Linked DNA regions of Azospirillum brasilense. Each later gene encodes a partner of the first gene's protein in a complex. Links are inferred from orthologs where the notes say so. Each region holds a gene or a part of one and is shown on either strand. Other genes may lie near its edges.

What was found.
Region 2: AMK58_RS05135 (region 1) and pnp share a complex: the UniProt entries of both Bacillus subtilis proteins name them as parts of the possible RNA degradosome complex. The link is inferred for Azospirillum brasilense from one-to-one orthologs.

Annotation. Positions count from the first base shown.
Region 1 is NZ_CP012914.1:1,126,021-1,137,942, forward strand. The notes cover bases 4,267-7,251. They hold AMK58_RS05135 (ATP-dependent 6-phosphofructokinase), read left to right. Parts: upstream 4,267-5,208; coding sequence 5,209-6,294; downstream 6,295-7,251. Other genes in these bases: purE (5-(carboxyamino)imidazole ribonucleotide mutase), read right to left, coding at 4,267-4,644; AMK58_RS05130 (YdcH family protein), read right to left, coding at 4,807-5,007; AMK58_RS05140 (TIGR02444 family protein), read left to right, coding at 6,338-6,799; AMK58_RS05145 (GNAT family N-acetyltransferase), read left to right, coding at 6,813-7,251. Outside these bases: AMK58_RS05110 (DUF599 domain-containing protein), read left to right, coding at 24-737; AMK58_RS30310 (hypothetical protein), read left to right, coding at 880-1,056; AMK58_RS05115 (EAL domain-containing protein), read right to left, coding at 1,101-2,816; AMK58_RS05120 (5-(carboxyamino)imidazole ribonucleotide synthase), read right to left, coding at 3,091-4,173; more of purE, read right to left, coding at 4,177-4,266; more of AMK58_RS05145, read left to right, coding at 7,252-7,400; AMK58_RS05150 (hypothetical protein), read right to left, coding at 7,384-7,779; AMK58_RS05155 (tetratricopeptide repeat protein), read left to right, coding at 7,996-9,768; AMK58_RS05160 (flagellar hook protein FlgE), read right to left, coding at 9,752-11,122; AMK58_RS05165 (carbonic anhydrase), read right to left, coding at 11,322-11,922. UniProt on the Bacillus subtilis protein: Catalyzes the phosphorylation of D-fructose 6-phosphate to fructose 1,6-bisphosphate by ATP, the first committing step of glycolysis.
Region 2 is NZ_CP012914.1:157,692-169,571, forward strand. What follows is about bases 1-2,943. They hold pnp (polyribonucleotide nucleotidyltransferase), read left to right. Parts: upstream 1-383; coding sequence 384-2,504; downstream 2,505-2,943. Other genes in these bases: rpsO (30S ribosomal protein S15), read left to right, coding at 1-87; AMK58_RS00785 (hypothetical protein), read left to right, coding at 2,843-2,943. Also shown: more of AMK58_RS00785, read left to right, coding at 2,944-3,355; ypfJ (KPN_02809 family neutral zinc metallopeptidase), read right to left, coding at 3,370-4,275; AMK58_RS00795 (TspO/MBR family protein), read left to right, coding at 4,401-4,955; AMK58_RS00800 (lysine-2,3-aminomutase-like protein), read right to left, coding at 4,956-5,990; AMK58_RS00805 (glycerophosphoryl diester phosphodiesterase), read left to right, coding at 6,056-6,805; AMK58_RS00810 (NAD(P)H-dependent flavin oxidoreductase), read left to right, coding at 7,035-8,432; iron response transcriptional regulator IrrA, read left to right, coding at 8,569-9,000; AMK58_RS00820 (rubrerythrin family protein), read left to right, coding at 9,184-9,603; AMK58_RS00825 (DUF3501 family protein), read left to right, coding at 9,600-10,193; AMK58_RS00830 (SH3 domain-containing protein), read right to left, coding at 10,213-10,767; AMK58_RS00835 (2-hydroxyacid dehydrogenase), read left to right, coding at 10,999-11,880. UniProt on the Bacillus subtilis protein: Involved in mRNA degradation. Catalyzes the phosphorolysis of single-stranded polyribonucleotides processively in the 3'- to 5'-direction. Necessary for competence development in Bacillus subtilis.

The DNA.
Region 1 (11,922 bases):
CCCCCGTGCCAGAGTGTCCGCCCGTGACGCCCGACATCACCCTTCTCGATATCGTCGCCTTCCTGTGGTTCCTGGCCTGCTGGGCGGGCTTCACGCTGGTCCAGGACCACATGCTGGGCGGGCGCATGGTCGTCAACCAGCATCTGAAGAAGGTGCGCCGCCATTGGATGGAGCGGATGCTGGAGCGCGACAACCGCATCATGGATTCGCAGCTCGTCGGCCACACGATGCAGAGCTGCACCTTCTTCGCCAGCACGAACATGCTGGTGCTGGCCGGTCTGGTCGGCGCCTTCGGCGCGGTGGAGAACGCCCACAAGCTGGTCGGCACGCTGTCCTTCACAGTGCCGACCAGCCGCGAGTTCTTCGAGCTGAAGATGCTGCTGCTCGTGGCGATCTTCACCTTCGGCTTCTTCAAATTCACCTGGGCGTTGCGCCAGTACAATTACTGCTGCGCCCTGATCGGCTCCGCCCCGCTGCCCCCGGTGCCGGCGGAGGAGAAGACGGCGATGGCGGACAGCATCGCCGCCGCCATGACGCTGGCCGTCAAGGCGCTGAACGGCGGCATGCGCGCCTATTACTTCGCCATGGCGGCGCTGGCCTGGATGCTCGGCCCCTGGTTCTTCATGGTGTCCACCGCGGCGGTCATCGTCGTCCTGACCCGTCGGCAGGGCTTCTCGGCAACGGAAAAGGTCATCCGCGTACAGGTGGATGCGCTGGAGAGACGCGAGCGGCGTTGATGCACGTTTTTGGCGATAAATATGTTAAAATGTTCTAAATCTGCGACGTTATGGCCAATACGCTGCAGTGCAAATTGATGCTTTTGTCATAGCCGCTTGATGGATGCGTGCGCTGCAGCACGCCATGTTGAGGGGATCGGCCATGGACATCGACACAGCGGTATCGGTCTTGAATTCGCTGGACGAGGCGGAACGGCTTCTGGCGGAGGTCCGGCTGCATCCGGGGGCCTGCGGCGCCGCCAAGGAGTTTATGGACCGCAACCGCGAGCTGCTCGATCAGGCGCGCCATTGCATCGATGCGGCGCACGAACTGGCCTGATGTCCGCCTGACAACAGGCGGGAGTGGCCGGTTCCCGCCGCGCGTCAGCCCTTTCTGAGAACCTTGCCGCCTGTGCCGGCCATCTTCGTCCAGTCCTTCGCAAAATAGGCGAAGTCGCGGGACGGGCGGCTGTAGAGGTAGCCCTGGGCCAGCGACACGCCCAGCTCCGTCAAGAGTTGCGCGTGTTCCGGCCCTTCCACCTGCTCCCCGATCAGCCCGAGTCCCAGCTGGCGGCACACGTCCACCATGGACCGCAGCATCGCCATGTCGCGCCCGTTGTGCACGGCGCCGCGGACGAAGTGCCCGTCGATCTTCGCGAAGTCGGCCTGGATGCCGTAGAGCGACTGGAAGGAGGTCGATCCGGCCCCGACATCGTCCAGGCAGATGCGGAACCCGGCGGCGCGGAGCTTCTGCAGGACCTCGTTCAGCTTGGCGATATCGGTGACGACGACGGTCTCGGTCACCTCGATCAGCAGCTTGCGGGCAAGCTCGCCATAGGGCTCGGTCACCGCCAGGAACTGGCGCAGGAAGATCGGGCTCATCAACGTCTTGGCGGACAGGTTGATCGCCACGTCCGGCAGGGTCGGCTCCTTGCGGTGGGCGTGCATGGTGTCCAGCACCGACTGCGTCAGCAGCAGGTCGAAATCGTAGATCAGCCCGACATCCTCGGCGAAGGTGATGAAGTCCGCCGGGGACAGCGTGCCCTCCACCCGCGTCAGCGCTTCGAGATGATGAACCGTCCGCGTCCCGATATCGACGATGGGCTGATAGACCACGAAGAAGTCGCGCTTCTCGATGGTCGCGCGCAGCCGCCCGATGCGGTCCACCGCGTCGGACAGCATGCGCTTGGCGCCGTCCTCCAGGCTGGAGATGGTGAACTCGCCGCCCTGGGCCGACGCGAAGGCCTGCACCGTGTAGACCAGCGCGCGCGCCGCGTCGGCCGGGTCCAGCCGTTCGTCCGACACGTCCAGCGACCAGGTGCGGATGCCGCCGGGCAGCTCGCCGCCGGCGCTCTGGATGATCTGGGTGATGTGGGCCTGCACCTCCTGCCCGTCGATGTCGGAGGCGTGGACGACGCCGTAGCGGTCGGTGGCCAGTTGACCGGCGCTGTCGCCGTTGGCGGAGATCGCCCGCAGATAGGCCTCGATCCCCTGCATCACCTCGCTCGCCGCCCCCTCGGGCAGGGCGTCCACCATCGATTGGAGCCCGTCGATCAACAGCAGGGTCAGGGCGTTGTCCAGCCCTTTCTCCCGCGCCTTGATGATGCGATCCTCCAGGATGTGGCTGAAGGCATTGCCATCGAGAAGCTGCCCCGCCGCGGCAAGCGCCTCGTTCGTGTTGCGCGGCCCGGAGGCCAGCAGAACGGTCAGGAACAGCGATCCGGGGCAGGAATCGAGCCGGCAGCCGCCGAGCAGCGCTGGAAAGCGGTTGCCGTCGCATCCCTGGAACACGACGCGCGCCGGCTTGATGCGGCCCTTGTCCTGGATGCGCTTGAACAGGACGGTGACGTACTTGCGGTCGTTCGGCGCCACGACATCGAGCAGGCTGGTGCCGACCAGACCCGCCACGTCGCCTTCGGTCAGGCGGCAGCGCGCACCCGCGCAAAACAGGATGTTTCCCCGCGCATCCGTCTCGATCAGCAGATCCGCGGCGGCGAAGGCAAAGCCGACGAAGCGGTCACGCTCGCGGTGCGACGGGCGTCGGACCTGCGTGCTGGTCTGCGGCACCGGGCGTCTGATCGAGTCATGCGCAAGCTGCATCGGCAATAGCCCGAAATTGAGAAAAAGTTTATCGAATTGCGTCATTCATTGAATGGAGACTAGCCGTGTTCCCGTTCTGAAAAAAGCAGCAAGATTTGCCCCGCCATTCCGAAGAAAAGTTCGGAACCTAGAATTTTCAATGATTTAAAGAGAAATATGGTTTTGAGCCGCGCCGGATTATCGCACCCGCCGCGAGAAAAAAACGACGGCGGGCCATTTCCGAACAGGAAACGGCCCGCCGCAGCGATCAAAAGCGGAGAATCGACCGGAAGGGTCAGGAGCGGGGATGGAGCCGGGTCACATGGCCCATCTTGCGGCCGGGACGGGACTCCGCCTTGCCATAGAGATGCAGGCGGGCGCCCGGCTCGGCCATCAGCGCCGGCCAGCGGTCCGCGTCGGCGCCGATCAGATTCTCCATCTCGGCGTCCGCCACCCGCTCCACCGAGCCGAGCGGCAGGCCGCAGACGGCGCGGACGAGCTGCTCGAACTGGCAGGAATGGCAGGCGTCCATGGTCCAGTGGCCGGAGTTGTGCGGGCGCGGTGCCATCTCGTTGACCAGCACGCCGCCGTCCGGCGTCACGAACATCTCCACCGCCAGCACGCCGACGAGGTCCAGCGCCTCGGCGATGCGGCGGGCGACCCGCTCGGCCTCGGCCGCCGTCTCCGCGGGAACGCGGGCCGGAGCGATGGTCCTGTCGAGGATGCCGTCCTTGTGCCGGTTCTCCACGGCGGGGTAGGCCGCCATGCTGCCGTCCAGCCCACGGGCGACGATCACCGACACCTCGCAGGTGAAGGAGACGAAGCCCTCCACGATGCCGGCGTCGGAACCGATGGCCGCCCAGGCCTCCGCCGGGTCGCTGCCCGGCTCGATGCGGGCCTGCCCCTTACCGTCATAGCCGAGGCGGGTGGATTTCAGGATGCAGCGCGGGCCGATCTCCGCCACGGCCTTCGCCACCTCGTCGGCGTTGCGGGCGGCGCGCCAGGGGGCGGTGCCGATGCCCAGCGCGTTGACGAAGGATTTCTCCTCCACCCGGTCCTGGGCGACCGACAGCACCGTGCCGCCGGGATGGACGGGGGTGAAGCGGCCGAGATGCTCGACCACGGCGACCGGGACGTTCTCCCATTCCAGCGTCACCACGTCGACGGAGCGGGCGAAGGCCTCCAGCGCGTCGAGGTCGTCCCAGCCGGCGGAGGTGACGGCCGCCGCGACCTGGGCGCCGGGGCTGCCCTGCGATCCCGGCGCGTAGACGTGCGTCTTGTAGCCCAGCCGGGCGGCGGCAAGCGCGGTCATGCGGCCGAGCTGGCCGTCGCCGAGCATGCCGATGGTCGAACCGGGCGGAAGGATGCGGTGGGCCATGGTTCAGGCGGGCTCGTCGACAGGGGCTTCGGCGACGGCGGCGGTCTGGCGGGCGCGCCAGGCGTCCAGCGCCTCGGCGACTGCCGGGTCCATCAGGGCAATGACCGAGCCGGCGAGCAATGCTGCGTTGATGGCGCCGGCCTTGCCGATGGCCAGCGTGCCCACCGGAACGCCGCCGGGCATTTGGACGATCGACAGCAGACTGTCCATGCCCTTCAGCGCGTGGCTTTCCACCGGGACGCCGAAGACGGGCAGGGGGGTCATGGAGGCGGCCATGCCCGGCAGGTGCGCGGCGCCGCCGGCCCCGGCGATGACCACCTTCAGGCCGCGCTCACGGGCGGTGGTGGCGTATTCGACCAGACGCTGCGGGGTGCGGTGGGCGGAGACGATCCGGACCTCGTGCGGGACGCCGAGCGCGGTCAGCGTCTCGGCGGCGTGCTTCATGGTGGTCCAGTCCGACTGGCTGCCCATGATGATGCCGACCAGCGGCTTGCGGTCGGTGGTGGCGGCGATGGATGCGGACACGGCGCGCGCTTTCCTCTAGGTCCGGAAAGCGGCGCATTATAGAAAGCGCGCACGCGGAGTCCAGCGCGACGCGATGCGCCGGGCCATGTTCTCCGCCGAAAAACCGCCTCAGGCGATGATGTCGGGCAGCATACGGCTTTCCAGAACCATGATCTGGTCCTTGAGCGCGAGTTTGCGCTTCTTCAGACGTTGCATCTGAAGCTGGTCGAACGGCGCACGTTCGTGCAGTCGGGCGATCACGTCGTCGAGGTCGCGATGCTCGCTGCGAAGCGTGGCCAGTTTTTCCTTCAGCATCTCTTGTTCGTTCATACGCGCGGGGCCCGCTGGCTGAGCGGCGGGGACTATACCAGATTTCCGGCGCAACGGCAGTGCGAAACCACTCATTCTTCGCAGGGTTATAATCCGGTCGCCGGAATGTAATATACTCGGAGGACCAGAACCATTGCGGTGGAGCAACGTTCTGGTATGACTACCTTTCGCAGCGGTTCCAGACGACACGGGACAGTCTCCATGACAGCAGGCAAGCGCATCGGCATTCTCACCAGCGGCGGCGACTGCGCCGGGCTGAACGCGGTCATCCGCGCGGTGGTCCACCGGGCCGTCCTGACCTACGGCTGGCAGGTCCTGGGCATCAAGGAGGGCACCCAGGGGTTGCTGCAGCGTCCAGTGCAGTATCAGGTGCTCGACCTGCCGCAGGTTGACGGCAACATGATGCGCATGGGCGGCACGATCCTCGGCACGACCAACCGTGGCGACCCCTTCGCCTACCCGATGGCCGACGGCACCCAGAAGGACCGGTCGGACGAGATCATCGGCGGTTACCGCGAGCTGGGGCTGGACGCGCTGATCGGCATCGGCGGCGACGGCAGCTTCGCCATCCTGAAGAAGTTGGCCGACAAGGGCGGCTTCCAGATGGTCGGCATCCCCAAGACCATCGACAACGATCTCGGCCTGACCGAGGTGTCGGTCGGCTACGACACCGCCGTCGGCGTGGCGGTCGAGGCGCTCGACCGGCTCCAGCCGACCGCGGCGAGCCACGCCCGCGTCATGGTGCTGGAGGTGATGGGCCGCGACGCCGGCCACATCGCCCTGGCCGCGGGCATCGCCGGCGGCGCCGACGTGGTGCTGATTCCCGAGATCGCCTACTCGATCGAGAAGATCGCCCAAAAGATCAAGCAGGTGCGCTCGACGGGCCGCAACTTCGCCCTGGTCGTGGTGTCGGAGGCGGTGAAGACCGTGGACGGCACCGGCGTGCAGAAGCTGTTCCAGGGCGGCCAGAAGCGCTACGGCGGCATTGGCGACTACATCGGCGAGAAGATCGCCGAGGCGACGGGGGCGGAGACCCGCGTCACCGTCCTGGGCCACGTCCAGCGCGGCAGCATGCCCAGCCCGCGCGACCGTCTGGTCGCCTCGGCCTTCGGCGTGCACGCCGTGGACCTGATCGCCGAAGGCAAGTTCGATCGCATGGTCGCCTGGTCGGACCGCGGCGTCATCGATGTGCCGATCACCGAGGCCATCGCCAAATACGCCTGCGTGGAGCTGGACGGCGCCATGGTCAAGACCGCCCGCGGCCTGGGCATCAGCCTGGGCGACTGAGTGGAGGCCTGTGGGGAGGCCATATGGGGAGGCAGGCGCGGCGATGTCGGAAAACCCGCTCTGGGACTTCTCGCTCGCCGTCTACGGACGGCCCGGCGTGCCCGCCGCCTGCCTTGACCTTCAGGACCGGCTCGGCCAGGACGTGAACCTTCTGCTGTTCGCCGCCTGGGCGGGCATGGCCTGCAACGCCGACCTGCCGGCGGAGGAGCTGGCGCGGATCGACACCGCGGTCGCTCCCTGGCGGGACGGGATGGTCCGCCCGTTGCGCGCCATCCGCCGCCGGGCGAAGGGGGAGGACGACACCCTCTACAAGCGCCTGAAGGCGGCGGAACTGGAGGCGGAGCGCGTCCAGCAAGACCGTCTCTTCGCCCTGTCCGGGCTCACTCCCGCGCCGGGCGGCGACGGCGCCGCGCTGGCCGCTGCCAATCTCTACCGGCTGGTGCCGGAGGGGGACCCGGCGGTGATGGCGCTGCTGGCGGCGCTCGGCACGCCGCCCGAGCCCTGACAGAACCGGTGCGATGACAACTCCCGCCGTCCTCACCTCCTCCCGGCTGATCCTGCGCCCCTGGCGCGACGGGGACAGCGAGGCCTTCCACGCGCTGTCGCAGAACCCCGCGGTGATGGAGCATCTGCTGCCGCTACCCGACCGGGCGACCAGCGACGCGGTGATCCAGCGCATCGGCGCGCATTTCGACCGGCATGGTTTCGGCTTCTGGGCGGTGGAGCGACCCGGCCACAGCCCCTTCATCGGCTTCGTCGGTCTGGCCCACGTGACGTGGGAGGCGCCCTTCGCCCCCGCCGTGGAGGTGGGCTGGCGGCTCGATCCCGCCCATTGGGGGCAGGGGCTGGCGACCGAGGCGGCCGGGCTGGCGCTGGCCTACGGGTTCGGCGTGGCCGGGCTGGACGAGATCGTGGCCTTCACCGTACCGGAGAACCGGCGGTCGCGGCGGGTCATGGAACGGTTGGGCATGGAGCGTGACGCGGCGGGCGACTTCGACCACCCGCGGGTACCCGACGGGCATCGCCTGAAGCGGCACGTCCTTTACCGGATCGGACGTAACCGCTGGCAGGATGGGATCGGCATTGGTGTCAGCGGACCAGGATGAGGCTGTTGCGGTCGCTCGTCTCGTCGGAGACCTGGAAGGGCTTGCCGACGTAGAAGGCCTGGCAACGCTTGCCGCCGGACAGGCGGGTCAGTCCGGCCTCCCACTCCTGCCCGCGCGGTCCGAGGATGCGCAGTTTCAACTGGTCGAGCAGCGGGAATATCTGATAGCCCTCGAGGTCCAACGGCTCCCCCTTCGCGGAGAAGGCGTCCTGGTTCAGCGTGAGCGTCTTGCCGTTGAGGTCCAGCTTGACATCCTGCGCCCACGGGCACCCGCCGCCACCGGCCGGCTTGTCGCTGGCCGCAACCGGTTCCACGGTCAGGACCGCCGGGACGAGGGCACAGGTCAAGGCGAGTGCGCAGATGTTCAAAGTGCTTTTCATCGGCAAGGTGCTTTTCATGGGCGGGACGCGGTCCTCGCGCTGAATACCCCAGTATGTTTCGGGGCGATGGATGCAGCATAATTTTAGCAAAAGTGAAACGCAACGCGGGGCTTCTCGTGGGTGGGTTGCGGGAACGGCAGGACTTGTGACAAATCCGGCCGCAGGCCCGCATGAACCACCGGCCTCCGGTACCTCTCAAGCCGTCGAGCACTTCCTATGGCGACGATCATCGAGGCCCTTCTGGCCGCCATCGACCATCACCAGTCGGGCCGCCTGGCCGAGGCGGCGACGCTCTACGGACGGATTCTGGAGGCCGACCCCGAACAGCCCGACGCCGCCCAGCTTCTCGGGGTGCTTCAGGCGCAGACGGGGCGTCCGGCGGAAGGGGCGCGTTTGTTGCGCCGGGCGCTGGCGTTGCGTCCCGTTTCGGCGGGCGCGCAATCGAATTTGGCCGGCGCGCTTCAGACCATGGGGGACGCGGCGGCGGCAGAGGCCGGCTACGCCCGCGCCCTGCGGCTGGACCCACTGCTGGCCGACGCCCACGCCAGCCGGGCCGGCGCCCTGCGCGACCTGAACCGGGTGTCGGAGGCCGCCCGTTCGGCACAGCGGGCGCTGGCATTGCTCCCGGCCTCGGCGGATGCCCTGGTGAACCTTGCCGAGACGGCCCTGGCCGGACGGCGAGCGGAGGAGGCGGAGCGGACGGCCCGCCGCGCCGCCGCGCTGGCGCCGGGATCGTCGGCGGCCTGGATGATGCTCGGTTCCGCCCGCGCGGCGCGGAAGCGCTGGAACGAGGCGGAGGCCGCCTACCGCACGGCGCTGGACCTCGCCCCCGGCTATGGCGCGGCGTGGGGAAATCTCGGATCGCTGCTCGCCGGGCAGGGGCGGTTCGACGAGGCGCTGGCGGCTTTCGCCACGGCGGAGCAACGCGGCTTTTGCGGCCCATCCCTATGGTCGGCGCGCGGCACCGCGTGGCTCGCCATGGCCCGACCGGCGGAGGCTCTGGCCGACTTCGACCGGGTGCTGGAGGTCCGCCCCGACGATGCCGGGATGCGCTGGAACCGCGGCTTCGCCCGGCTGCTGGTCGGCGATTGCGAGGGTGGCTGGCCGGAGTTCGACTGGCGCCGCCACGACGCACGGGCGGAACCCCCCTGGCGCCGCTTCGCCCAGCCCACCTGGACCGGCGGCGACATCGCCGGGCACACCGTCCTGCTCTACGCCGAGCAGGGGTTGGGCGACACCCTGCAGTTCGTCCGCTACGTCCCGCTGGTGGCGGCGCGCGGGGCGCGGGTGATCGTCGAGGTGCAACGGCCCTTGATGAGCGTTCTGTCGGGCCTGCCGGGGATGGGGCAACTGATTGCCCGCGGCGACCCGCTTCCGGATTTCGATCTGGAATGCCCGCTGATGAGCCTGCCGCGCGCCTTCGGGACCAGGCTGGACGACGTACCGGCCACCGTGCCCTATCTGCACCCCGACCCGGAACGCGCTGCCGCCTGGAGCGATCGGCTGGCGGCCGGGCCGGGCCTGCGGGTCGGGCTGGTCTGGGCGGGCAACCCGCGCTTTCCCGGCGACGCGCTGCGCTCGCCCCGGCTGGCCGGGCTGCGGCCGGTGCTGGACGTGCCGGGCGTGCGCTTTTACGGGCTCCAGAAGGGGCCGGGGCGCGAGGATTTGGATCGGGTGCCGATGCCGTCCTCCTTCACCGATCTCGGCCCGGACATCGCCGATTTCGCCGACACCGCGGCGATCATGGCCAACCTCGACCTCGTGATCTCCTCCTGCACCGGACCGGCGCATCTGGCCGGGGCGCTGGGCGTGCCGGTGTGGGTGGTGCTTCCGCACTCGCCGGACTGGCGCTGGCTGCTGGAGCGGGAGGATAGCCCCTGGTACCCCAACGCCCGGCTGTTCCGTCAGACGCGCGTCGGCGATTGGGCGGAGGTGGCCGGGCGCGTCGCCGACGCGTTGCGGAATGCGGCCCTTAGGACTTCAGCGTGATCGTCGTCGTGGTCATCTCGTCGGCGGTGGACACCAGCTTGGAGGCGGCGGAGTAGGTGCGCTGCGCCTGGATCAGCGTGGTGAACTGCTCCTCGATCTTGACGTTCGAACCCTCGACGCTGGCCGTGTTCAGCGACGCCCCGACGGTCTTCGGCGCACTGGTGCCGGTCTCGTTGGTCAGGTTGCCGAAGGAGTTCAGGCGGATGGCGCCGGAATTGGCGGTGGTCCGGAACATGGTGCCGGACACGCTTTCCAGGTCGGTCGGGTTGACCACCGTCGCGTCTGGGATGCGGTAGATGTAGCGCTGCTTTCCGCCCTGGAAGTTCGCGGCGACAAAGCCGTCCGCGGTCAGCTCCGCCCCCTGGTAGGTGCCGGCGCGGATGCCGTTGTTGCCCTGGACGATGCCCAGATCCATGCCGGCGATGGTCGTGATGGAATTGCTCATCTTCCCATAGGAGCCGAGATCCAGCGTCGTCTGGGCGAAGTCGCCGCCGGGATTCAGCGTCAGTGTCACTGGGGCGCCGGTGGCGCCGCCGGTCAGCGTGCCGTTGCGGGCAAAGTTCAGCGTGCCGAGCGATTGCCATGTGGTCGGGTCGTTCACATTGCCGTTGCCCACCGGCTTGCCGTCCGCGCCGATGACGCCGGCGTTGAAGACCTGCCATGTCGAGGTGCCGTCCTCCGCCTGCCCGGTCTTCAGGAAGCGCAAGGCCATCGCCCCGTCGGCGCCGTTCTTGTCCACCATGTTCAGAACAACGCCGGTCGTGTTCGCCGTGGTGATCTGGCCGGTCACCGGCTCCTGGTCGTAGGGCAGGTTGAGATTCAGCGACGCCTGGGTCGAGGCTTCTCGGTAGTCCTGCAATCCGCTCAGCGAGACCGGAGTCATGCTGCTCAGGCTGCCGAAGGAGCCGGTGCCGCTGGCGGGGTCGAGCTTGAACCCCATCAGTGCCTTGCCGGCGCCGTTCACCAGACGGCCTTCCTTGTCGGGAGAGAAGTCGCCGGACCGTGTCAGGAAAACCGAATCGTCGCTCGTCCGGGTGGTGGTCGCGGTCGTGCCGGCCTGGGCGTCCAAGTCCTGGACAAGGAAAAAGCCGTTGCCGACGATGGCCGCGTTGGTGGTGATGTCGGTGCGGGTGACGGTGCCGCCGCTGTGGTCCAGCCGCTCGAAGGCGCGCACGCCGTTGCCGGGGTCCTTGTTGCCGGTGCGGTCGCTCAGAACGAAGTCGGAGAACTGGGTTTCCGACGCTTTGAAACCGGACGTCGAGGCGTTCGCGATGTTGTTCGAAATGGTGCCCAGGGCGCGGTTCTGCGCCGTCAGCCCAAGAACGCCATTGTTGAAGATCGTGGTGATGCCCATGGTCCGGCCGCCTCATTTCCGTCCGTGCGCGTCCGTCGGAACACGCCGAACCGAGAAATGCAACCACTGTGCCAGAAGGCAGAGGAGGGGGGTGTGCGGGCCTCAGGGCGATGGGATGGGCAGAAATTTCCCGGCGGACTTGGCTTCTCACCGTCCGCTGGGCAGCTTTCGCCCACCCGGCACCCTCAATCGACCGGCCTCAATCGACCGGTTCAAACATCTTGGTCTGGGAGTTGATGGCCCACAGGTCGCCGCTGTCGAGGTCGAACCACCAGCCGTGCAGCTCCAGCGTCCCGGCCTCGACCCGCTCGCGGACGAAGGGGAAGGTCATCAGATTGTCGACCGAGGTGCGGACCGCGGCGCGCTCGATGACGTCGGGCTTCTGCTGAAGGCGCTCGAACTCGGCCTTGCGCCGGTCCTCGTCGGTCTCTCCCTGGGCGGGCGGGATGTAGGGATCGAGCGCCGCGCTGGCGATCGACACCCAGGGCGACACGAAGTCGTTCTGGTCCGGCTCGCCCTTGCGCAGGCGGATCAGCCCCTGGATGCCGCCGCACAGGGCGTGGCCCAGCACGATGACGTGGCTGACCTGGAGCACCCGCACGGCGTATTCGATGGCCGCCGAGGTGCCGTGGTAGCTGCCGTCCGGCTGGTAGGGCGGGACGAGGTTGGCGACGTTGCGGACGACGAACATCTCGCCGGGCTCCGCCTGGGTGAGCAGCGCCGGATCGACGCGGCTGTCGGAGCAGCCGATCATCAGAATCTTCGGCTTCTGCCCCTCCTCGACGAGCTGGCGCATGCTG
Region 2 (11,880 bases), 970 kb from region 1 along the record:
CAGCGCCGCCGTCTTCTCGACTATCTCAAGAAGAAGGACAACAGCCGCTACGCCACGCTCATCGAGCGTCTGGGCCTGCGTCGCTGATTTCCAAAAGGCGTCCGTGCTGGTGACCGAACATCCGTCCCGATCCGCGCTCGACCCGCCGCACCGCGTTCCGGTGCACCGGGGAGCGTCGCGCCGGTTGGGACGTTCGGTTGTTCGCGAAGGTATGTTCTAGTCAGACGGCCGGCCCGGACCTTCCGGGACCGGCCGTTTGATTTTTTTAGCCCTTTTCGGGTTTTGCCCTTTGTTGGGTTTTCACATGCGGGGTCCGACGACCGATGACCCCGGCTTAGGCCAGCAATCCGGCGGGCCTAGGTGTCGGATGGAAGGAAGAATCCATGTTCAAGGTTTTCCGCAAAGAAATCGAATGGGGTGGACGCAAGCTGACGTTCGAGACGGGCAAGATCGCCCGTCAGGCCGACGGCGCGGTGCTGGTCACCTATGGTGAGACCACGGTCCTCTGCACGGTCGTCGGCGCCAAGTCGCCGAAGCCGGGCGTCGATTTCTTTCCGCTGACGGTCAATTACCAGGAAAAGTCCTTCGCAGCCGGCAAGATTCCCGGCGGCTTCTTCAAGCGTGAAGGCCGCCCGACGGAGAAGGAGACGCTGGTCAGCCGCCTGATCGACCGTCCCATCCGTCCGCTGTTCGCCGATGGCTTCCGCAACGAGACGCAGGTCATCTGCACCGTGCTGAGCCACGATCTGGAGAACGATCCGGACATCGTCGCGATGGTCGGCACCTCGGCCGCGCTGACGATCTCCGGCATCCCGTTCCTCGGTCCGATCGGCGCCGCCCGCGTCGGCTACGTCGACGGCCAGTATGTGCTGAACCCGACCATGGACGCCGTTGACGGTTCCGCGCTCGACCTCGTGGTCGCCGGTACCCAAGAAGGCGTGCTGATGGTCGAATCGGAAGCCAAGGAGCTGTCCGAGGAGGTCATGCTGGGCGCCGTGATGTTCGGTCACAGCGGCTTCCAGCCGGTCATCAACGCCATCATCGATCTGGCCGAAGAGTGCGCCAAGGAGCCGTGGGACCTGCCGGAGCCGGCCTACGACCGCGCCGCCCTGAAGGCGAAGCTGCGCGCGACCGTCGGCGCCGACGTGGAGGCCGCCTACACCGAGACGGTGAAGCAGGTCCGCTACGAGAAGATCGGCGCCGCTAAGGCGAAGGCGCTGGAGGCTCTGTCCGAGGCCCACGAGACCCAGGCCATCGTGACCGAGTTCAAGGAGCTTGAGGCCGACATCCTGCGCGGCGCCGTCCTGAAGACCGGCCGCCGCATCGACGGCCGCGACACCAAGACGGTCCGCCCGATCGTGTCGGAGGTCGGCGTGCTGCCGCGCGCCCACGGCTCGGCGCTGTTCACCCGCGGCGAGACGCAGGCGCTGGTCGTCACCACGCTGGGCACCAGCCAGGACGAGCAGATCATCGACGCGCTGCAGGGCGAGTACCGCGAGCATTTCATGCTCCACTACAACTTCCCTCCGTACTCGGTGGGCGAGGCCGGCCGCATGGGCTCGCCGGGCCGCCGCGAGATCGGCCACGGCAAGCTGGCGTGGCGCGCCATCCACCCGCTGCTGCCGAAGAAGGAAGACTTCCCCTACACGCTCCGCGTGGTGTCGGAAGTGACCGAGTCCAACGGCTCGTCGTCGATGGCGACGGTCTGCGGCACCTCGCTGTCGCTGATGGACGCCGGCGCCCCGCTGGCGCGCCCGGTGGCCGGCATCGCTATGGGCCTGATCAAGGAAGACGACGGCTTCGCGGTCCTGTCGGACATCCTGGGTGACGAGGATCACCTGGGCGACATGGACTTCAAGGTGGCCGGCACCGACGCGGGCATCACCGCGCTGCAGATGGACATCAAGATCACCTCGATCACCGAGGAGATCATGAAGATCGCCCTGGGCCAGGCCAAGGACGGCCGCCTGCACATCCTGGGCGAGATGTCCAAGGCCCTGACCGGCGCCCGCGAGGCGGTGAACGAGAACGCCCCGCGCATCACCGTGATCAACATCCCGAAGGAGAAGATCCGCGACGTGATCGGCTCCGGCGGCAAGGTGATCCGCGAGATCGTGGAGCAGACCGGCGCCAAGATCGACATCGAGGACGACGGCACGGTGAAGGTCGCCGCGGTGGACACCAAGGCCGCCCAGGCCGCCATCGACTGGATCAAGGGCATCGTCGCCGAGCCGGAAATGAACGTGGTCTACACCGGCAAGGTCGTGAAGGTCGTCGATTTCGGCGCCTTCGTGAACTTCCTGGGCTCGCGCGACGGCCTCGTCCACATCTCCGAACTGGCGCAGCAGCGCGTCGGCAAGGTGTCGGACGTGGTGTCGCAGGGTGACTCGGTGAAGGTGAAGGTCATCGGCTTCGACGACCGCGGCAAGGTGAAGCTGTCGATGAAGCAGGTCGATCAGGCCACCGGCGAAGACCTGACCAAGAAGGACGGCCCCGCCGCCTGACGATCAGGGTTGACCCTCCCTCGCATCAGCGGGGGAGGATGCCTCTCGCCTCCCTCTCCTGCGCAAGTGGGGGAGGGCCGGGGAGGGGGGAGGGCGCCGAAAGGCGCCTTTTTCATGCGCGCCGGCCCACCAGCCGGACCAGCCTTCCGCCGAACAGGCGGCCCGCTACCGTAGGATGATTCCTGTGCGGAGGGGCTTGCCAAGTCCCTTGCCGGCAGTTGGCCTCGAAGTTCTGCAAACAGAGTGCGTGCCAAAGCCTGTGCTGCCGCAGTCCTTCATTCCGGGCTTGCGCTGCCCTACGATCGGTATTCCCCGCTCCACGGCTCCGGTGATCCGCAATGCCCGTTTCCATTCCCGCCGACGCCACCCGTTGCCTGCATCACGGCGACGGCATGTTCCTGACGAGCGGACTGATGACGCTCGAACAGCGGTTCCTCCTGAACTGGAACGCCTTGCAGAACCGGCTGCTTTACACGCCCGGTGTCCTGGAAGGGCTGGCGGTGACCCACGGTGGCGGCAACCGCCTGACGGTCGGGAGTGGTGCGGGCTTCGACGCCGTGGGACGCTTCCTGGTGCTGCCCGGCGAGGGCGCGTCCCTGACCGTGCCCGGCGGTTCGTCCGCTTCCTGCTACATCCACCTGCTCTTCCCCGACCCGGCGCCGGTCGGAAAGGATGGAACCACCATGGATCTGGCGGCCTCCTCGCGGATCGGCGACACGGACGAGGTGCCGGACAACGGTGTGCTTCTGGCCGAGATCCGGCGCGATGCGGCGGGGGCGGTCGTCGGCGTGATCGACCGGCGCCAGCCGGTGCGCTCCCGCCTGCCCGCGCAACTGACCGATGCCGGATGAGTTGAGGGCGGTGGTTACAGCCGCTCCGCGCGGAATGTGTCGCAGGCGTTCAACTCGCCACGCTCCAGACCGGTGCGGAACCATTGCACCCGTTGGGCGGAACTGCCGTGGGTGAAGCTGTCCGGCGTTACGGTGCCACGGGATTGCCGTTGCAGACGGTCGTCGCCGATGGCGCTGGCCGCCGTCAGGGCCTCCTCGACGTCGCCGGGCTCGATGATCTGGCGCTCGCGGTTGGCGTGGTTGGCCCACAGGCCGGCGAAGCAGTCGGCCTGAAGCTCCAGCCGCACTGACAGCCCGTTGGCATCGGCCTGCGATCCGGCCTGCCGTTGGGCCTGCTGAACGCGGTCGGAGATGCCCAGCAGGTTCTGCACATGGTGGCCGACCTCGTGGGCGATCACATAGGCCTGGGCGAAGTCGCCCGGCGCGCGGAAGCGGTCGCGCAGGTCGCGGTAGAAGCTGAGGTCGATGTACAGCTTGCGGTCCTGCGGGCAATAGAAGGGACCCATCGCCGCCTGGGCGAAGCCGCAGCCCGAATCCACCGTGCCGGAGAACAGCACCAGCGCCGGGTCCTGGTAGGTGCGGCCCAACTGCTGGAACTGCGCCGCCCAGGTGTCCTCCGTGTCGGCGAGGACCACGGAGACGAAGCGCTTCAGTTCGTCGTCGCCACCGCCGCGCGGAGCGTCGGACTGCTCGGTGCGGGCCTGATCCTGCGGCGCCGTGCCCTGCAGAAGATCCAGCGGGTTGATGCCGAGCAGGAGCGATACCACCACGATCACCGCCAGCCCGCCGATGCCGATCCCGCCGCGCCCGATGGGGATGCCGATCCCGCCGGTTCGGAAGCCTCCCCGCCCAGAGCTGCTTCCGGGCGCGCCGCGCCGGTCCTCGACATTCTCGCTCTCGCGACCGTCCTGCCACCGCATCGCCCGATCCTCCCCCGACGCATTGCCAGAGGAAAACCAGCGAGGGGGGGCGGCTGTTCCGGCGCACCGCCGGATGCGTCAACCACGCGCTTGACCGCAAGCGGGGCCGTGCCATTTCCTAAGGCATGAACCACCGCTCCTTCGTCCCGACGGAACCCGCAACCGACACCGGCCCGCTGCCCTTCCGCGTCTATTGGTGGCAGGCTCTGGTCTTCTGGCTGCTCACCAACACCTATGGCGTGTTCGAGCGGGGCGGGGAGCCGTTTCCCGGCTATCAGCCCTCGCCGCTGCAGCCGCCGGGCTGGGCCTTTCCGGTCGTCTGGTTCAGCATCAGCCTGATCCAGCTCTGGGGCTGCGTGCGGTTGCTGAACGCGCCCTGGACGATCCGCTGGCGCCCGGCGCTGATCGGGATGCAGGGGGCGCTGTGGCTGCTCTACGCCAGCTTCGGGTTCGCCTATTTCACGATGGGCAGCCCAATCCTGGCGGCGGCCTGGACCATCGCCTACTTCATCATCGCCTCGACCTGCGTGCTGCTGGTCTGGCCGGACGACCGCGCCATCGCGGCGAGCTGGCTGCCGCTGGTGCTGTGGACCGGCTTCGCCTCCATCGTCGCCATTCATGGCGTCGTCCTCAATCCGGACCCGCTGTTCGGGCTGGGGCCGGGGCTGGGGACGCGCTGATCAACCGCGGTAGCGGTGCGTCGCCCCGGTGAAGTCGTCCGCGAAGTATCCACCGTCGCCGTCGGGCCGCACCCAGCCCGGCGCGGCGGGGGCCTTGCCGTGCCCGCCGGGGATGTCCAGCACATAGGTCGGCTGGCAGAGGCCGGAGACGCGCCCGCGCAGCCCCTTCACCAGCGCCTGTCCCTCGGCCAGGGTCGGGCGGAAATGGCTGGTGCCGGCGGCGAGGTCGGGATGGTGCAGGTAATAGGGTTTGATCCGGTTGCGCACCAATCCCCGGAACAGCGCTTCCAGAGTCGCCGCGTCGTCATTGATGCCCTTCAGCAGCACCGTCTGGCCGAGCAGGGGAATGCCGGCGTCGGCCAGCCGGGCGATGGCGCCGCGCGCCGGCTCCGTCAACTCACTGGCGTGATTGATGTGGACGGCCATCCAGGTCGCCAGTTCCGACGCCTTCAGCGCTTCGACCAACTCCGCGGTGACGCGCGCCGGGTCGGCGACGGGGATGCGGGTGTGCAGCCGGACCACCCCGACATGGGGAATATCCGACAGGCTGCGGACGATGTGCGACAGGCGCCGCGGCGACAGCAGCAGCGGATCGCCGCCGGTCACCACGACCTCCCACACCTCGGGATGCGCACGTACGTACGCCAGCGCGGCGTCCAACTCCTCGGGCGACAGGGCCTCGCCGCCCGGACCGACCATTTCCCGCCGGAAGCAGAAACGGCAATAGACCGCGCAGGCGTGCAGCGGCTTCAGCAGGACCCGGTCGGGGTAGCGATGGACGATCCCTTTCACCGGGCTGCGCACCACATCGCCGATAGGGTCCTCGCGCTCCTCCGGTGCGGTGTACGCCTCCTCCGGGGAGGGGACGTACTGCGCGTACAGGGGATCGCCGGGCGCGGCGTCCGCCAGCGTTTCCAGCAGGTACGGGGTCAGGGCGATGGCGTAGCGGTCGGCCACGGCGGCCACGGCCTCGCCGGCCGCGGGCGTCATCAGCCCGGCGGCCACCAGATCGGTCACGCTGTGGGCTGCCTTCATCGCTCGTTCCCGATCCGCCGCTTTGCGCCTAGTATGAGAGGCCCGCTCTTACTCCCGCAGGACCCATGCTGTCGACTCTTCCCCGCCTGATCGGCCACCGCGGCGCCAAGGAAAGCGCGCCGGAGAACACGCTCGCCAGCCTGCGCGAGGCCGCCCGCCAGGGCGCCGCCTGGGTCGAGGTGGACGTGATGCTCACCCGCGACCGTGTGCCGGTGCTGATCCACGACGACACGCTGGAGCGCACCACCAGCGGCGCCGGGCCGGTGCCGGACCTGACCCTGGCGGAGCTGAAGGCGCTGGACGCCGGTTCCTGGTTCGACACCCGTTTCGCCGGCGAAACGGTGCCGACCCTGGAGGAGGCGCTGGGCGTGATCCGCAAGTTGGGTCTTGGCCTGAATCTGGAGATCAAACCCTATCCCGGCCAGGAGGTGCCGACGGCGGAAGTTGCGCTGGATCTGCTGACGCGGCTGTGGCCCGCCGGCCTGCCCCTGCTGGTGTCCAGCTTCGAGGTGCCCTGCCTGGAGGTGGCGCGCGACCGGGCGCCGGAGATTCCGCGCGGCTACCTGCTGTGGGACCCGCCCGCCGACTGGGCGGCCATTGCCGACCGCATCGGCGCGGCCACGCTGAACGTCCATCAGGATCGTCAGACGGCGGAGAGCGTCGCCGCTTACCGCGCCACCGGGCGCCCGGTGCTGGCCTACACGGTCAACGACGCGGCGCGGGCGCGGACGCTGTTCGGCTGGGGTGTGGCCGGTGTCTTCACCGACGCGCCGGGCCGCTTGGCGGCGGAACTGGCCGCCGGGACGACCCCATGAGACGGTTCTCCCGGGGACCACAGGTTGACGTTTGGGGACATGTCGCCGTGACAGATTTTTTTCTAACACCGCGAATCCGCTCGTCCGCACGGAAATTTCCTCATATATAGATCGCTCATGGCGGCATGGGCCGTCGGGGGCACGACTCCCGGCGGCGTTTTTCGTCGTCTTTCGGGTCGCGCTGTCCGGGTGCCCGCACGCGGGCGCTCTCATGGTCTTGGAGGTTTCGTTGAAGGCGCTTAAGCCGTTGCTGATGTCTGGCCGGGAGGTTCTGCCGCTCGTCGAGGGTGGCAAGGGAATTGCCGTCTCCAACGGGGAAAGCTCGGGCGCCTGGGCGGCGGCCGGGGGTATTGGAACATTCTCGGGCGTGAACGCCGACAGCTACGACGAGAACGGGAATCTCCTGCCGCAGGTCTATCACGGCAAAACCCGTCGCGAGCGTCATGACGAGCTGATCAAGTTCGGCATTCAGGGCGGCATCGCGCAGGCGCGCATCGCGCACGAGGCGTCGAACGGCCAGGGCCGCATCCACATGAACGTCCTGTGGGAGATGGGCGGCGCCGAGCACATCCTGCACGGCGTGCTGGAAGGCTCCCAGGGTCTGATCCACGGCGTCACCTGCGGCGCCGGCATGCCTTACCGCGTGGCGGAAATCGCCGTGCACTACGGCGTGCACTACTACCCCATCGTCTCCTCGGCCCGCGCCTTCCGCGCCCTGTGGCTGCGCGCCTACCACAAGTTCCGCGAGAACCTGGGCGGCGTGGTCTACGAGGACCCGTGGCTGGCCGGCGGCCACAACGGCCTGTCCAACTCCGAGGACCCGCTGAAGCCGGAGGACCCGTTCCCCCGCGTCCTGGCGCTGCGCCAGATGATGAACAGCTTCGGCCTGAACGACACCCCCATCGTCATGGCGGGCGGCGTCTGGTGGCTGTCGGATTGGGAAGACTGGATCGACAACCCCGACCTCGGCCCGGTGGCCTTCCAGTTCGGCACGCGCCCGCTGCTGACCCAGGAAAGCCCGATCTCCAACGCCTGGAAGCATCGTCTGCTGACGCTGAAGGAAGGCGACGTCTTCCTGAACCGCTTCTCGCCGACGGGCTTCTACTCCTCCGCCGTCAAGAACCCGTTCCTGATGGACCTGATGGCCCGCTCGGAGCGTCAGGTGGCCTATCTGCCCAAGCCGGTGGGCGAACACTCCGCCGAGCTGCCGCTGGGTCCGCGCGGCCGCCCGGTCTATGTGACCGAGACGGACAAGGCCCGCGCCGAGGGCTGGCTGTCCCAGGGCTTCACCAGCGGCCTGAAGACGCCGGACAGCACGGTCATCTTCGTCACGCCGGAGCAGGCGGAGCGCATCCACCGCGATCAGGTGGACTGCATGGGCTGCCTGTCTGCCTGCAACTTCTCCAATTGGGCGCAGAACGAGGAGGGCACGAACGGCAAGCGCGCCGATCCGCGGTCCTACTGCATCCAGAAGACCCTGCAGGCGGTCAGCCACACCGACGACTGCGAAAACCAGCTCATGTTCGCCGGTCACAACGCCTTCCGCTTCGCGTCAGACCCGTACTACAAGGACGGGTTCATCCCGACCGTGAAGCAGCTGGTCGAGCGGATCGCCACCGGCTACTGACGCCGGCGGCCCGCGGCTTTGCGGGGGCGCTTGCCCCCTGACCTGAAATCGTTCTAAAGTGAGCGGGCTGCGGCGGATCGCCGCGGTCCGTTTCGCGTTCCGACTTTGTGACCTGAACCACGGCGAACAGACGACGATGACCGGCACCCGACCCTTCAAGCGCGCTCTCGACCGCCTGCAGACGGCAGGCTTCCGCCCGACGCGCCAGCGTCTCGGGCTGGCCCGCCTGCTGTTCGAAGGGGAGCACCGTCACGTCACCGCCGAGCAACTCCACACCGAGGCCATGGGGGCGGACCTGCGGGTGTCGCTGGCCACGGTCTACAACACGCTGAACCAGTTCACCGCCGCCGGCCTGCTGCGCGAAGTGGTGGTGGAGGCGGGCAAGTCCTACTTCGACACCAACACCAGCGACCATCACCATTTCTTCCTGGAAGGGACGGGCCGGCTGGAGGACATCCCCGGCGACGACGTGGTGGTGCAGCATCTGCCGCCGGCCCCGCCGGGCACGCGCATCGCGCGGGTGGACGTGATCGTCCGGCTGAGCGCGGAGCAGGGCGACGAGCGCTGAGGGGCGGGCGGCCCATGGCTGCTGCTGGAAAAAATCCGTCTCCCAGCCGGGTCTTCAGGGAATTTCCGGAACATTGACGCGTTTTGGGAGCAATGGCATAAGCCGTAGCCGAGGCTCGGCCGCCGGAGGCCCCACGCCCGCGCGCGGCCGGGCCGGACAGAACCCCGTCTGGAGAACGCCGCCATGTCGCTGAAGGGCACGAAGACCGAGCAGAACCTCAAGGCGGCCTTCGCGGGGGAGAGTCAGGCCAACCGCCGCTATCTCTATTTCGCCCAGAAGGCCGATGTGGAAGGCCACAACGAGGTTGCCGCCGTCTTCCGCTCCACCGCGGAGGGCGAAACCGGCCACGCCCACGGCCATCTGGAATTTCTGGAGGAGGCCGGCGACCCGATCACCGGCCTGCCCATCGGCGATACGGTGAGCAACCTGAAGGCCGCCATCGCCGGCGAGACCCACGAATACACCGACATGTACCCGGGCATGGCCCGCACCGCCCGCGAGGAAGGCTTCGAGGAGGTTGCGGACTGGTTCGAAACGCTGGCCAAGGCCGAGCGGAGCCACGCCGGGCGGTTCCAGAGGATGCTGGACCAGCTGTCGTCATGACGGCACGCCGGACCGCGATCACCCGCACCGACATCCTTCCCCTGGACCGCTACGCCCGCGAACGCGCCGCCCGCCGCAGCGCGCTGGTCGCCGTGAAGAGGAAGCGCCGCGTCGCGGTCGGCCCCTACGCCCTCGTCCATTTCGAGAATTACGAGACGATGTGGCAGCAGGTCCACGAGATGCTGTTCATCGAGCGGGGCGGCGAGGCGCAGATCGACGGCGAGCTTCGCGCCTACAACGGCCTGATCCCGCAAGGGACGGAACTGGTCGCCACGGTGATGTTCGAGATCGCCGACCCGGCGCGGCGCGCTGCCGAACTTGGCCGGCTGGGCGGGGTGGAGCGGACGGTGACGCTGCGGTTCGCCGGCCACACGGTGACCGGCCGGCCGGAGGAGGACGTGGAGCGCACGAACGAGGCCGGCAAGGCGTCCGCCGTCCATTTCCTGCATTTCGACTTCACGCCGGAGCAGATTGCCGCCTTCCGCACCCCCCGGACGGAGGTGATCCTCGGTATCGGCCATTCTCAGTACGGCCACATGGCGGTGATGCCGGAGGCGGTCCGGGCGGAGCTTGCGGGGGATTTCGAGTAGAGAGCGCTGTGCCCGCCTGTTACTCGAACGTCTCGTCCTTGTAGGCGCCCCAGAACTCCCCGCGGCTCATCCAGCCGCGATAGCCTTTCAGGTCCACCTCGCACCACTCGCCCTTGCACTTGCGCAGCCAGCCGATCACCCCCGGCTGGGCGCGGGCCACGACGGCGGCGTCGCCACGCGGCTCCTTGCGGACGGTGCGGATGTCGCCGGTGATGACGATGCTGCGCTTGCCCGACAGCATGCTCTGGTGCACCCAGCCCTCGCTGCCTTCCCAGTCGCGGATGCGGCGCCAGGTGTCGAATTCCTGGGTGATCTCCACCGGCATTTCCTTGCGGGTGAACACCCATTCGATGGGGTAGCGCACGTTGGGGCCGGTGCGCGCGTTCACCTCGCCCGAGCGCAGCGACACGAAACGGGGGATCGGCAGGCCCGAGGCGTGGGTCGGGTCCTTCTCGCGCCGCCCGCCTTCCGACGCGTCGGCGGTGAACGGCGTGACCGGAGCCAGGGCTGCGACGGCCAGCGCCAGAACGGCGAGAGCGCGGCGGATGGCAGACGTCGTCGGCAACGGCAACACCGGCAGCCCCGTGCTGTGGAGATCGGAAGGATTTGAGTCGGAAGCACTATAATTAGGGGTAGCCGCCGGGAGCAAGCGCAAGGCGCGGGTGGGCGCACGGCATCGGTTCTTGTCACATGGCGGGGCGGCTCATCGGGCTGGCCGCCGCGCCGAATCGTCACTGCCATCTGGACAGCCTCCCAACCGCTTGATAGGACAAGCGTCGGCCCGGAATGGGGGAGGCACCGTCCAATGACCGAAAAGAAGAAGCCGCTCGTCGTCGTCACCCGGAAATTGCCGGACGTCATCGAGACGCGGATGATGGAGCTGTTCGACGCACGGCTGAATTCCGACGACGAACCCTTGACCCACGCGCAGCTCATCGACGTGGCGCAAGTGGCCGACGTGCTGGTTCCCACCGTCACCGACCGGATCGACCGCGAGGTGATCGAGAAGGCCGGGCCGCAACTCCGCCTCATCGCCTCCTTCGGGACGGGCGTGGACCACATCGACCTGAAGGCGGCGCGGGAGCGCGGCATCAGCGTCACCAACACGCCGGGCGTCCTGACCGAAGACACGGCGGACATGACCATGGCCCTGCTGCTGGCGGTCGGCCGCCGGGTGGCGGAGGGCGAGCGGCTGGTCCGCTCCGGCCAGTGGAAAGGCTGGGGGCCGACGACGATGCTCGGCCACCGCATCCAGGGCAAGCGGCTGGGCATCCTCGGCATGGGCCGCATCGGGCAGGCGCTGGCGCGCCGGGCGCGCGCCTTCGGCATGTCGATCCACTACCACAACCGCCGCCGCGTCTATCCGGACGTCGAGCAGGAGCTTGAGGCGACCTATTGGGACAGCCTGGACCAGATGCTGGCGCGCATGGACGTGGTGTCCATCAACTGCCCGCACACCCCGGCCACCTATCACCTGCTGTCGGAGCGCCGGCTGAAGCTGCTGCGCCCGCACTGCTTCATCGTCAACACCTCGCGCGGCGAGGTCATCGACGAGACGGCGCTGACCCGGATGCTGTCGAAGGGCGAGATCGCCGGGGCCGGCCTGGACGTGTTCGAGCATGAGCCGGCGGTGAACCCGAAGCTGCTGCGGCTCGACAATGTGGTCCTGCTGCCGCACATGGGCTCC